3 regions of the Paenibacillus mucilaginosus 3016 genome follow, and region 1 is predicted to be linked to each of the others. Evidence: riboswitches for the same ligand, from Rfam matches in the RefSeq annotation. Region 1 holds a riboswitch; each other region holds the start of a gene.
What was found. Region 1 has a riboswitch for cyclic di-GMP ahead of PM3016_RS04325 (endo-1,4-beta-xylanase). Riboswitches for the same ligand answer to the same signal wherever they lie in the genome.

Region 1 (4,646 bases):
GGCTGCACTTTGGCACCACGGGGGCCTGGAGCGCGGCAGAGACGCTCCCAAGCCAGCCGGCAGGGGAGCGGGAGGAGAAAAAATATTTCACGATGGAAACCTTTCCCATGCGGCTTCCGCAGTTTATTCGTCTGCCGCGCCCGGCGGCGGTCTACGAGCCGCTCCGGCAGCTGACCGAGCTGGAGCCCGAATCCCACCGCAGCTGGGCGCGCTGGAAGCTGCAGCTCACGTTCCAATCGGTGCTGGAGCAGCTCAGCGGAGCATTGGAGGCCCAGGCCGCGGTGCCGGGCGCCAAGGTGGCCGAACGGGCGGCCTCTTACCTGCGCGCCCATTACCGGGAGGCGGTGACGGCCCCGATGCTCGGGGAGGCGCTTAACTTTCACCCCGTCTATATCGCCCGCTGCATGCAGCAGGAATTCGGGTGCTCCCCCTTTGAGTACCTGATGCATTACCGGCTCGAACAGGCGAAGCTGAAGCTGCTGCAGACGGACCTGTCGATCGCCCGAATCGCCGAGGAAGTGGGCTTTAACCAGCCGGCCTATTTCACCTCCTGCTTTACGAAGCAGGAAGGGGTCACCCCCCGGATGTACCGCAAGCGGTTCTCCCACGAATAAGTGGAAGGGGAGGGAGGGGATAGTAACTGCGGACTGGCCGCCGGACAGACACTCGAATATTGTTGACAGCAATATAATATCGTTATATACTAACTTACATAAAGTAACTATATGAAAATAGTAAAGGAGATGCTGTCATGATTCCGTCCTCGATGTTCCTTGCCCACGGTTCTCCCATGCTTGCGATCGAAGATACGGAGTATGCGCGTTTTTTGGGAAGGCTTGCCAAAGGCATCCGGCCCAAAGCGATTGTTATTTTTACAGCCCACTGGGAGAGCGAGATAACAACGGTATCCTCTTCCGATGAAGTGTACGAGACGATCTATGATTTCGGCGGGTTCCCGGACGAGCTCTATGAGGTTCGCTACAACGCCAGGGGATCCTCGATTGTGGCCGGCTTGGTAACGGATCGCCTGAAGGCGGCCGGCATTCCGGTCCGTCAGGATACGCAGCGGGGGCTCGACCACGGGTCCTGGACGCTGCTCCACCGGATGTATCCGGAGGCGGACATCCCGGTCGTACAGGTGTCGGTGAACCCTTACCTCGCGCCGAAGGACCAATTCCGCATCGGCGAAGCCCTTCGCGGCCTGAACCGCGAGGAGATCCTTGTGATCGGCAGCGGAGTAACGGTCCACAACCTGCGGATGCTCCGCTGGGGCCAGAGCACGCCCGAAGCATGGGCGGTCGAGTTCGATGACTGGCTGCTCGCCCGGCTGGAAGAGCAGGATTACGAGAGCCTCTTCCGCTACGCCGAGCTTGCGCCGCATGCCCGCCAGGCCGTCCCCCGGGCGGAGCACTTCGTGCCTTTCTTCATCGCACTGGGCGCAGGGGCGGAGGGCAGCGAGCCGGAAGTCATTCACCGCAGCTATGATCTGGGCACGCTGAGCTATCTCAGCTTGCAGCAGGCGTAAGGCACACCACCGCGCATACCAAAGAAGGAGCGTTTTCCCGGGGGGAGGACGCTCCTTCTTTTTTTGAAAAATAATAAACACGCATCGTCCTTAAAGGACGGTGAAGCCGTTTATCTCACCCTCCGCTCGTCTCCGAATCGGAATCGGCTGCGATCGCCGTCAGCTCGGCCACCAGGTCATCGAGCTTGTGACGCTGTTTTGCCGTTCGGTCCGATAGGTCAGGAACGCACATCCCCGTGCAAACACGGCACCGGTAACGAGTACACTGAGAGCCATGAGGGTATTCCTTATGGCGAACTGAGGCAGGATCCCGATCATCAGGAGAAAGGAATACATTTTGAGCATAAGTTTGTTGCGCGCTTGCAGGGGGGGGTTCCCGCCTTTCGATAGCTGGAATGGATAACGATCCATGCTCTTTTTGTCTGTATTGGAGGGTGGTGATGTTAGAGATAATTTCGGGTGCGGCGGTACAAGATCATGCAAGGGGTGCAGGATTGTCTTATTGCTGAATGCCGCTGCTTATAGTATGAATGAATCATTCGGGGAAAAAGGGAGCGGATGTTCATGAAACGAATGATCTATAGAGGACAGTTGGCCAAAGGCAGGGAAAGCGAGGGGCTCGCCTTCCTGCGGGACAACGAGGGAGCACGCCGGCTGGTTTCCGGCGGCAGGCTGATGACGGCGGCAGCGTTTCATTGGGAGGGCCGGCTGTTCCTGTATTATGAATGTACCGGAGCGGATGTGGCGCCGGAGGAGCTGGCGGGGGAAGCCGGCCCCTTTCTCATGGACTGGCCCGGGGGCGAAGAGCTTCGGAAATGGGTGCCGATGATTGACGTCTTTCACTTCAACGAGCCCGTCTCCCGGGAGCATTGGCTGCGCAAGGCGCCGGTGGAGCAGAGAGTGGGGCGTGTCGCCCATCTGCGGCCGGAGATGATGAGCAGCTATATCTACTATCACTACCAGCTGCAGGAGGAGCGGGCTTTCCTCGGGAACAAGTACGAGATGATCGCCATGCATGAGAACCTGCTCTTCGGGTATCAGGAATTCCCCAAGGTGGTGGAGGAACCGCTGAGCCCGCGCAAGCTCCATACCTCGGGCACCCCCGAGAACTGGGAGGATTCGCGGATGGATCTGCACTTCCAAGCCTGGCCGGACGGACACCTGTATTTTAAGCCGATCGAGACGGTGTTCGCTTATTATGCGGGGGATGAAGGAGAAGCATAGGGACAGATAGTTCATGGTACTTTTGGCATCTGTGTGCAGAGAGCTGTTCACTGCATCCGTGGAATGCAGGACTGACAAGCAAAATCAAGGTCGATATTTGTGGAAAAATGCGTATAAAGTACTATACATTTCGGGGTTCGGATGTTATAATCCTACTCAGATAGTACCTTAACGAACAAAAATAAATATCCGACAAAGGCAAAACTGGTGAAAGCCAGTGACGCAAAGCTACAGGGGCTACAGTCTTTAGGACCATGCCAGCCAGTTGCCGGTTGAAAGTAAGTTATTTGTGAAACTGCAAATAGGCTTATCCGGCTCAATGGATAAGTCTATTTTTCGTTCCGCTAAGGATATCCTTTAAACCATTTAGAGGTGATCCCGATGAAGAGAACATGGAACATTGCAGTTACTTCCCTGCTTACGATAAATCTGCTTGCCGCGGCTTCCTTTGCTGACTTTACCGCTTCGACAGCCATGGCTGCCACCGCAGTCAAATCTTCCGCCGCCACATCTTCCGTTGCCAAGACTTCGAACAAGAAGGAACAGAAGGCGGTTACGCTCAAGGAAGCGGCTCAAGCGAAAGGAAAGCATATCGGTGTAGCGACGCAGAGCTGGCTCGTTAACAAAAGCGAATATGCGGCCGTGCTCAATCAAGAGTTCGATACGATCACACCGGAGTACCAGATGAAGATGGGTGTGATTCAGAAGCAAAAAGGAATCTATAACTTCAGCGAAGCCGATGCGCTGGTGGACTTCGCGCTGAAGAACAATAAAATTGTAAGAGGCCATACGCTGGTATGGCATAGTTCCCTCCCATCCTGGGTGGAAAACGGCAAGTTTACAAGGGAAGAATGGATCGCCATTCTCAAGGACCACATCACAAAGACCGTTCAGCACTTCAAAGGCAAGGTTTACGGATGGGACGTAGTGAACGAAGCCTTCTGGCAGAACGGCCAGTACCGTCCGACCGTGTGGTACAACAATATCGGACCGGAGTACATCGAGATGGCATTCCGCTTTGCCCATGAAGTAGACCCGCAGGCGAAGCTGTACTACAACGACTTCAGCTCGGAAGTGAAGAATGAAAAGTCCGACGCGATCTACAAGATGCTGAAGGATCTGAAGAGCAAAGGGGTACCGATCGACGGAATCGGATTCCAGACGCACCTGACAATTGACGGCCTGAACTACAATGACATGAAAACCAACTTCCAGCGCTTCGCGGCACTCGGGCTCGACACCGATATTACGGAGATGGATCTCGTGACTCATACGTTCCAGGGGACGATGGAACAGAAGATGAATGCGGCCGCAGCGGTATATGGTAACGTCATGAAAGTGGCACTCAGCCTGCCGAGCTGCAAATTCTTTATCGCGTGGGGCCTGAACGACAGCCAAAGCTGGCTGAATGAGGATACCGGCTTCAGTGAGTACCCTCTGCTCTTCGACGATTCCTTCGGGAAGAAGCCGGCTTACAATGCGGTTATGGAGCAGCTCAGAAAATAATAGAACACAAGATGGGGACCGGCAAATTTTGCCGGTTTCTTTTATTATATCATCACTAAAAAGCTCCCTTGCTTATTAGGGCAGAGGGAGCTTGGCTATTCTTTCTATTCGATGAATCCAATTTTGTTTCTAAGATCTTCTTTCATTTTTCTCTTTTGCTCTGGAGTTATTCCGTGTGACAGCGTCCACGTATGGTCGTATACGGGGCTTAGTGTCATAAGCTCTTTATTCTTTTCGATATACTCCGCTGTGTTTCCAACAACACGCGCCGGGCTTCCGGCCACGATCGATCCTGCAGGCACATCTTTGGTGACGACAGCACCCGCTCCGATGATCGCGTCATTTCCGATCTTTACGTTAGGCAGGACAATCGCCCCGGCGCCAATGAATA
Region 2 (4,646 bases), 950 kb from region 1:
TGATCGGATCCACCTTGCCGGAGACGTGCGTGATGTTCTCGTCCTGGAAACAGCGGACGACGTGCACGATCGCATCGACTTCGCGGATATGCGAGAGGAACTTGTTGCCGAGGCCTTCGCCCTTGCTCGCGCCCTTGACGATACCGGCAATATCGATGAATTCAAAAGCCGTCGGCACGATACGGTTCGGCGTCACGATCTTCGCAAGGCCCTCCAGACGCTCGTCCGGCACTTCCACTACACCGACGTTCGGATCTATAGTACAAAACGGGTAGTTCGCTGATTCTGCCCCAGCTTGTGTTATCGCATTAAATAACGTGGACTTTCCTACGTTCGGCAGCCCGACGATTCCTGCTTTCAAAGCCATATCAAGGACAACTCCTATCCGGTATTCCGCTTAGATTCTGACATTCTATTATAGCTTATTATTAGCCATTTTGTCACGCAGTTACACTTTTTGGTACCCGAGGTTATGTAAAAAGCCGGTCCCCGCCCGTGCGAAGCCGGCTTGATCGCGGGCAAATCCCTGTCAGATCCGCCCTCCCTCTTATTCTTCCGGCTGCCCCGAGATCCGCCGCAGCTCGTTGGCCAGCCGGTTCACCTCGGTCCGGCTTTCCTCATCCTCCGCGGCGTAGTAGATCGCGGACAGGAAGCTGATCAGCTTGTTCGCATCCTCCGGCGAGATCAGCACCTGGGGCTTCGGGGGCGTAACGATCGTGCAGGCCTTCAGCTCGTCAGCCACATCCTGTACGAAATTCGCAAACGATTTGCCGAGCAGCCGCAGGGGCGTCTGCGGATCGCTGCGCCGTGCCGGGTCGAGGATGTAATGTCCTGTAATGTCCGTCAGCGGATTCAGTCCGTACCGGTAGCAGGCATAGGCGAAGACCCATACGTACCGCTTGTAGGACTCCGTGAGATTGATGCTCCCGCCGTAGCACAGCTCCACCGCACCGGCCGTGTCGTTGGCATCGGTGCCGTAGCGCGCGTTATCGCTCGTCACGTTGTAGATCACATGATAGGCTTTCTCCGCCGCCCCCGTCAGCAGGGGGATGCACTCGATGATCTGCTGGTCGTCGACGAACAAATGAGCGGAGGAGGCCATATCGTTCCTTGTCCGCTCATAATACGCCACGTTCGCCGCTGCCGTCGAGCTCGGATTGCCCGTATCATGGGCAACCATGAACCGGCAGCGTGCCAAAGGAAGCTTCGGCCTTCTCTGGCTGGGTCCGGTCAAGTAACGCGGAATGATCTCGTACTTCATCAAAAACGCCACGTTCCTCACCACCTCTTCTTCTTTCTTACAGCATATGCTGCAAGGAGGTGGACGGTACGCGGCGCATACGTCGGCTGTTATAAGATTGTCCATACGACCCGCTTTGTTCCTTGGGAGGCGAAGCCGGATTATTTAAAGATCCGCTTGGCCGACTCTTCCCGCTTCGTCCGGAAATGCGTCTCCACCTGCTTTTTCAAAACGTAAGCACGCAGAGAATTCGCTTTATCCTTGGCCAGATCGATGAACTGGGCCCCATAATAAAACTCCCCGTTCTCGGTCTTCTCGGTTCTGGCTATCTCCGCACGGCACGGCATTTCGAAACCGAGCTGCAGATGCAGATGCACTACGGCGCCTTTGCCGATACCCAGGTCTTCTCTGATCGTAAACCCGATCCCGCTGATGCTGATGTTATGCACGCTGAGCTCGATCTTGTCTTCGAGCAGCCGGTCGGTGCCGTCAGCCATCTGTACCGAGAGCACCCGGCCCTCTTCCTTCACGGTAATCCGGGGGTTTTCCCGCTTCTCGGCAAACAGGTTCCGGTTCTGCGGGGGATTGATGATAATCAGGGCACCGTGGTCCTTGGCCACCACGGTGGATTCGAACATATAGATCCCGCCCGGAGAATACACGGTAAGCTTCACCGTATCTCCGAGGTCGAATACTTTGTACTCCGACATTTCGATCTCCAGAATATCGCCTTCCGCAAAGCTCAGAATACCGGTAGATACGAAATTCGCCTTCTCAACGACCGTCCGGCTGTGAAGCAGGATGCCGCTGGGGCTGCGGTACTTCTCGTCCGTAAGACTGTAGGCTGATCTTGCTGCAGCCATCTTCATCATGGGGTTGCCACCTCTCGCATTGGATGTTTGTTCTGGATGTTGGGGAGCAGCCAAAGCAAAAAGGCCGACTCCATTCGCAAAGAGGGATCCGCCGTGTTGTTCGTGAGTCCATTCGGCGGCCAGGCTGTCATAGTCCCTGCAGGACCGTAGACCCTAAGCTTTGCGTCCCTGCCTTTCGGCAGGTTTGCCATGAAACGAATGTTTCTTATGATATGCATAGTTACTTAGCATCAGTTATTAGGCACTAATACCTATTCATACTCTTCATTATAGGTACGAATCCCTGATACATCAAGCCTTTTTTCGAGGATTTTTCCCGCCATTTATTCACATGTGTATAAACCATGTTAGTTATTCACATTGTTAAGGGCCTGTGGATAAGTTTGCTGGCCGGAGAGAGACTTGCTCTATCAAGCGCTTTTTTCTACAATGGACTGGGAAACGGATCGGATTATCCACAAATTTATCCACAGCGTGTTGACAAAGAATAACTTCTGACGGCACCCTGTCCACATCAGCAGAAATGAGAGGTTAGCAGCTATGGAGGAAGAACACGTACGCTTCATGCGTGCTGCGATCGAAGAAGCACGCAAAGCCGAGGCGATTCGGGAGGTGCCGATCGGGGCGGTCATCGTCCGTGAGGGGGAAATTATCGGCCGCGGCTATAACCGGCGGGAGACGGATAAAGATCCGCTGGCCCATGCGGAGCTGATCGCCATCCGCGAGGCGAGCGAGCATCTGGATGCCTGGCGGCTGCTGAACTGCCGCTTGTATGTAACGCTGGAGCCCTGCCCGATGTGTGCGGGCGCCATCGTCCAGTCCCGCATCGTGCAGGTGGTCTATGGAACCCATGACCCCAAGGCCGGATGTGCCGGCACCTTGATGAACCTGCTGCAGGAAGAACGGTTCAATCACCGGGTCGACGTGGTCAGCGGTATCCTTCAGGAGGAATGCGGCTCGATGCTGACCGATTTCTTCCGCAGGCTGAGAGGAAAAAATAAGCCGGGCGGTCACCAGTGAAGCCCCCATACCCCCATAGCCCGAAGGGGAGAGGACAAGCCGCTTGTCCCTCCCCTTCGTTGTCTATCTGGCCTTCTGGCGCAGCGGCCGGAGCCACATGACAGCCAGGCCCCCGGCTGCCAGCAGCGCAAGTACATACCAGCCGTACCGGGTCACTGCACGGGAGATGACCTCGATCGAGTCCCCGAAAAAATACCCCAGTACGAAATAAACCATCGTCCACAGCAGTCCCGTCAGGTACGAATAGAGGGCATAGGTCCGGTAGGACATGCCGTTGATGCCGACCAGGTAGGGGACGAGATGGCGGACGACGGGAAGAAAGTAGCTGAACACCAGCGTACCCGAACCGTATTTGTCGAGCATGGCATAGGACTTTTCGATATAAGGCTCCATGCTCTTCTTCTTTCGGAGCCGCTCCAGCACGGGAGGCCCCATGACCCGGCCGAGCACATATCCGAGGGTTAAGCCGGAGACAACGCCCACATACGTAATTACGAAGGCCGGAAGCGGGCTCAGCAGATGCAGCGCACCTACCATGCCGCCGGTCATCACCACAACCTCATCCGGAATGGGCATCCCCACGATGCCGAGCCACAGGGCGAAGAACAGCGCGAGGTAGCCGAACTGGTGAATGTAAGAGAGCAGCGTATCGATCGTGATGGTCTCCATCTCCTTTCGAGGGCGGCATGTCAGGCGGCCCCGTACTCTATCCAGATTTCCCGGAGAGCCCCTCTCCTAAACGCCGAAGAACCGTTCCGGTTAAGGAACGGTTCTCTCTCATTGGCCCTGCGCACTCTTCCGCACTCCCTCTTCTTACGGGGGCTTCCGTCACATCCGCCTGCCCTGCCCGTTACCACGGCTGCCCAGCAGCAGCCGGATGCCGCCACCGATGAGCAGCACCGAGACGACGAAGGTCTGAAAATACCGCTCGAACCAGTAGACGATTCTTTGCTGGGTCTCGGGGGTCACCCACAGGTCGAGCACCTGCAGCAGCACTTGATCGAACAGATAATAAATACCGAGACCGAGGAGTCCAATACCAATCCCGCGCTGATGGTGCAGGATCCACTCGACGACCGGGATATCCCGGAGCTCCTCCTTCTCCCATCGGGAGATATGCTGAAGGGCGTCGAAGAAGCTGAAGAACCACAGCAGGGGAATCAGGAACATGAAGAGGGAGAGCCGCAGCACATCCAGAATGTAGACCGCGAGCAGAAATCCCGCCATGAGCTGGAATCCCCTCTTCTGGAGGCCGAGATACATATGGCCCGCTCCGGGGAAGACGGAGAGGATCGCCGCCAGCGTGCGGTTCTTTCGCCCGGGTCCGCGCCACTCTTGAAAATCATCGAAAAACGTCCGGTCCAGCAGCGGCTCCCCGGCTTCCCGGCGCTTCAGAAGCTGTACGCAGTCGAACATGCAGTACAGCCAGACGATGGGGAGAACCCCGAGGAAGACGAAGAAATCGTCCTGACCGGTTAATGCTGCGAGGAACAGCGTCATTACAATGAAGCCGA
Region 3 (4,646 bases), 1.1 Mb from region 1:
TGGAGGAGATGTCCGCCTCTTCACAGCACTTGGCGCATATGGCCGCGGAGCTGCAGTCGCTGGTCAGCCGTTTCAAAGTATAATGCAGCCAGGAGACAGGGAGACTGCCGGGGAGCCGGCAGCCTCTTCTCTATGGAATAACTTTTTTTCTTTTTTCTGGGCACACGCCTTGCAATCCCTTTCGCGCTGTGGTAAGATGTAAGCATATCATATATTTGTAACCTGAATTCACATATTGTAAAGGGTTATCATTTGTAAGATGGAACCTTTTGTAATGTGTGAATTTTTTATTTCAAATGAAGATAAAAGAACATGTTACAAATCAAACTTTGGAGGTTTTCTCACATGCAAACAGGTACAGTGAAATGGTTCAACGCAGAAAAAGGTTTCGGCTTCATCGAAGTTGAAGGCGGCAGCGACGTATTCGTACACTTCTCCGCAATCCAAGGCGACGGCTTCAAAACCCTCGACGAAGGTCAGCGCGTAGAGTTCAACGTAGTTCAAGGCAACCGTGGTCCACAAGCTGAGAACGTTGTAAAGCTGTAATACCCACAATGCAAAAGAAAAACTGCCCTTAACCGGTGTTAGGGGCAGTTTTTTATGGTCAAATGGAAGGGGGGCTTCCTGTTTTTCGGCTGAAGAACAGGGTGGAAGCGCCCCTTTCCTGAGGGAAAATCATAAGGAGGAGAATCATGTATTTTCGAAGAAAACCTGCTCCCGCGGCGCCGCTCGAGAACACGGCGGTATGGTCCTGCGAGCAGGAAGGCTGCCGCAGCTGGATGCGGGATCACTATGCGATGGAGCATGTGCCGGCTTGCCCGCTGTGCAATGTCCCCATGGTTCGAAGCATGAAGATGGTCCCGCAGCTTGTCGTCCCCCAGCGTGAAACGAAGAAGAAAAGCGCTACGATGTCCTGACGTTCCTGTCTGCTCCTGAAGTATGACCCTATACAGCGGTACGGCCTCTCTCCGGTTGGGAGTGGGCCGTACCGTTTTTTGCATGTCCTAAGGCTTGGGATGGGACCGACGCAGCTTGCTGCGGCATAAAGCCCACGGCTTGATCCCCGTCTTTACTGGTTCTATTCCTGCACAGCAAAGAGCGCCGAAGTATCCAGCTTCGGCGCTCTTTGCTTATCTTGTCGAAAGTGATAGTGAAAGCGAAGGCTTCCACTATAGCGGCGGCAGTGCTGTCCGTATCGCTTCGTTAGACCCTGTTGCGTCCAATGGAGCGCAGGATCAGGCTTACGATAAAGACCAGCGCGATCGATCCGATCAACGCAGGGACGATATAGAAGCCGCCGACTTCCGGACCCCAGTCACCCAGGAGAAGACCACCGAGCCATGCGCCTACAAAACCTGCGATGATGTTACCGATAATGCCGCCGGGGAGATCTTTCCCCATAATCATGCCAGCCAGCCAACCGATGATACCGCCAATAATCAAGGACCACAAGAAACCCATTTGAACTACCTCCTTTTTATTTGTGTATGAAGCGTTGGATGCTTACTATTAACCTATCAAATCGCGGTAGAATCACGCCGATAAAAGAAGCAGTCCCCGTACAAGAACAGGGGCAGCCGCAAAGACCGGCGACAAGAGAATTCGGGAAGGAGGCTTCAAACGTTACCCATCAATCGGACACTATCACGAACTGCTTGCTCAGATTGCCGGCGGAGAACAGGGCGAGGCGGCCTGCATCTTATCGAAGCCTTTAAAGCTTTCAATGAGGTGCCCGGCGTACTTCAGATCTCCTTCCCGACGGCCGGCAAGTGCTGAATCCTTCGGCGAAGCGGGGTGTCATCGCTGGTTGGAACCCCTTCTTGAGGGCGCTGTTGACCCGGGGCGCCGTTTGCATCCGTAGACCGAGGCGGGCGGCTCCGGTTTATACCGGGAGTCTGGCTGTATAGGGAATGCGGGCTCCGTGATTCAGCAGAGACAGGACGGCAGCGGACACCGTGCCGCCGACGTATTGGATGTGCACATCGACACCGTGCAGATAGGCTGCTTCCAAGAGCGGCACGCAGGCCGCCGGCTCATCGGCCGCGTGGAGCCGGGCCTTTCGGGGAGAGATCGGTTCTTCTAGCAGAGTAATAAAGGGGAATAAAGCTGTAAGTTATCAGGTACCGGCAAGTGAAGTGAACAGCCGGGGGAAAGGGTTTTCCAAGTTAAGGAGATCCTTGCGCGTAATTCGATATTTTTCGACAAAAACTTATGATTTAAGGTATTTGTACCTAGAAACCTAGTGCTTTTCTATAGACAGTTCGCCCTAAATCGAATATGATAGAGATGTACAAATCATATTCTAGTGAAAAGGGCAAAACGCAGGAAACTGCGTGACGCAAAGCCACAGGGCCTGAACCCTCAAGGGATTCTCTTGATGGAAGGCAGCCGGTTGCCACAAGGAATCATAGCTCAATGCCTATGAACCTTGTCCGGGGTTCTTTTTTTATTGGACCAATGCCCCTCACACACCAAGAAAGGTAGGACTAAATTCATGGGCAAACCGTATCGCTCGCATTTCTCTTTCTTTGTTTCCTTGATGCTGCTCCTTCAACTGATTCTTCCGGGAGTAAGCGCCTTTGCCGCAGAAACGAATTCGTCCATCCTGCCGCCAAGCAACTTGGCATCGCAGTTTGTGACCCCGGATGACGTAAAGCTTTCGTGGAGCTCCGTGTATGGAGCCACAGGCTATCAGGTTTATGAGATCGGAGAGGGTCAGTTGAAGCCCCTCGCCAAATCGACGACAACCTCTTACACGCTGAACAACCTGGCCGAAGGCAGCTACACCTACGTGGTGTCGACGCTGAGCGCCGAAGGGGAATCGGGACCGAGTGCTCCGGTTCAAGTGGATGTCGTTTATCCGGAGATGGCTGCGCCTGCAACACTGACGCACACCATCCAGAATGGTAACGATATTGTACTGAGCTGGGGTTCCTCCGCGAACGCCCAGACGTACAGCCTGTACAGCATTTCGGCCGATGGCAATGCCTCGCTGATCACGACTACGGCTGCACGGACGTTCACTATAACGAACACTCAAGCAGGAACTTATACCTATGCAGTATCCGCTGTGAACTCGCTCTATGGCGAATCCCAGCGCAGCAATCCGCTTCAGGTGACCGTGGGAACACCGGTTATGGCTGCACCGACGAATCCTGCATACACGCTGTCGAACGGCAGTGATGTAACGCTTCGCTGGAACTCCGCCGCCTATGCCAATTCGTATAAAGTATACCAGATCATCGACGGACAACCCGTACTGCAGAAGACGGTAACCACCACGAGCACGGTCTTTACGGCCCTGCCCGCAGGTGACTATACCTACGAAATCCGCTCATACAGCGACCGTTTCGGCGAGTCTGCCGAAGGCGCCAAGGTTTCTTTCACGGTAAGCAGCATTACGATGCTTGCTCCAACTAACTTCGCAGCCAAGATTCAGAACGTGAATGACATCGTCCTGACCTGGACGGGCGCCGCCAATGCAACAGGCTACAAGGTGTACCAGATCGTAGACGGTCAGCCGGTACTGAAGGGTACGGTGACCGGCACGTCGGTAACCTACACGAACCAGCCGGCAGGCGATTACACGTTCGAGATCCGTTCGACGAGCACGCGTTACGGGGATTCCGCCGAGGCGGCCTCCGTATCGATCACCGTTGGCTCCGTCACCATGGGTGCGCCAGGGGCACTGGCCGCCAAGCTTCAGAATGTGAATGACATCGTCCTGACCTGGACTGCCGCTGCGAACGCAACCGGCTACAAGGTATACCAGATCGTGGACGGACAGCCTGTGCTGAAGAGCACGGTAAGCACGCTGACGGTCACGTTCTCCAATCAGCCAAGCGGCACGTATACGTACAAAGTGCACTCATATTCTTCCAAGTTTGGCGAATCCGCTGAAGGCAGCGAAGTTTCCATTTCCGTCGAGGTTCCGGTGATGCAGCCTCCTGCCAACCTGATCCAGACGGCCAAGAACGCGACGGACTTCGTCCTGTCCTGGGATGCGGCCGCCAACGCGAACTCTTACAAGGTGTATCAAATCGTCAATGGACAGCGCACGCTCAAGAGTACGGTGTCCACCACCAACATCACGTTCTATAATCAGCAGCCGGGCAGCTATACCTACGAGGTTCGCAGCTATTCGAACCGCTTCGGTGAATCGGCAGAGGGCACACAGCTTACGTTCACGTTGAATGGTGAGACGATGGCCGCCCCAACCGGGCTGACGCATACCATTGCCAACGGCAATGATCTGACGCTGAAATGGACCGCGGTTCCTTACGCCAACAGCTATAAGGTATACCTGGTTTCCGGCGATCAGAAAGTGCTGAAGAACACGGTTACTGCAACATCGGTTGGGTTCTCGAACCTTCCGGCTGGGGAATACACTTATGTCGTTCACTCGGTGTCCAATACTCTGGGCGAATCCCCAAGCGGTGCGGAAATCATCGTACCGGTCGTGCATCCGGTCGTGGCTCCTCCGGCCAACCTGACGGTTAAGCTCCAGAACGGCAACGATGCGGCTCTTACCTGGACCGCCGCTACCTATGCGAACAGCTATAAAGTATACGAGCTCGTGAACGGGGAAAAGGTACTGAAAACCACAGTGACTTCCCTTTATGCTACGATCTCCAAATTAACGAACG

Region 2: it holds a riboswitch for cyclic di-GMP, as region 1 does, so the genes downstream of both, PM3016_RS00150 (PilZ domain-containing protein) here and PM3016_RS04325 (endo-1,4-beta-xylanase) in region 1, are expected to answer to the same signal.
Region 3: it holds a riboswitch for cyclic di-GMP, as region 1 does, so the genes downstream of both, PM3016_RS36020 (OmpL47-type beta-barrel domain-containing protein) here and PM3016_RS04325 (endo-1,4-beta-xylanase) in region 1, are expected to answer to the same signal.

The regions. Positions count from the first base shown of each region.
Region 1 covers NC_016935.1:980,258-984,903, forward strand. Annotated here, with positions in the region: gene PM3016_RS04305 (helix-turn-helix transcriptional regulator) at 1-614, shown strand, start outside; gene PM3016_RS04310 (DODA-type extradiol aromatic ring-opening family dioxygenase) at 752-1,525, shown strand; gene PM3016_RS04320 (hypothetical protein) at 2,090-2,749, shown strand; cyclic di-GMP riboswitch class I at 2,937-3,022, shown strand; gene PM3016_RS04325 (endo-1,4-beta-xylanase) at 3,131-4,255, shown strand; gene PM3016_RS40660 (acyltransferase) at 4,360-4,646, opposite strand, start outside.
Region 2 covers NC_016935.1:28,146-32,791, reverse strand. Annotated here, with positions in the region: gene ychF (redox-regulated ATPase YchF) at 1-367, opposite strand, end outside; gene PM3016_RS00155 (peptidoglycan recognition protein family protein) at 548-1,273, opposite strand; gene PM3016_RS00150 (PilZ domain-containing protein) at 1,402-2,112, opposite strand; cyclic di-GMP riboswitch class I at 2,224-2,311, opposite strand; gene tadA (tRNA adenosine(34) deaminase TadA) at 2,653-3,132, shown strand; gene PM3016_RS00140 (DedA family protein) at 3,196-3,801, opposite strand; gene PM3016_RS00135 (hypothetical protein) at 3,961-4,646, opposite strand, start outside.
Region 3 covers NC_016935.1:8,599,634-8,604,279, reverse strand. Annotated here, with positions in the region: gene PM3016_RS36040 (methyl-accepting chemotaxis protein) at 1-83, shown strand, start outside; gene PM3016_RS36035 (cold-shock protein) at 346-546, shown strand; gene PM3016_RS36030 (cold-shock protein) at 693-917, shown strand; gene PM3016_RS36025 (GlsB/YeaQ/YmgE family stress response membrane protein) at 1,204-1,461, opposite strand; gene PM3016_RS39055 (hypothetical protein) at 1,922-2,083, shown strand; cyclic di-GMP riboswitch class I at 2,304-2,400, shown strand; gene PM3016_RS36020 (OmpL47-type beta-barrel domain-containing protein) at 2,495-4,646, shown strand, end outside.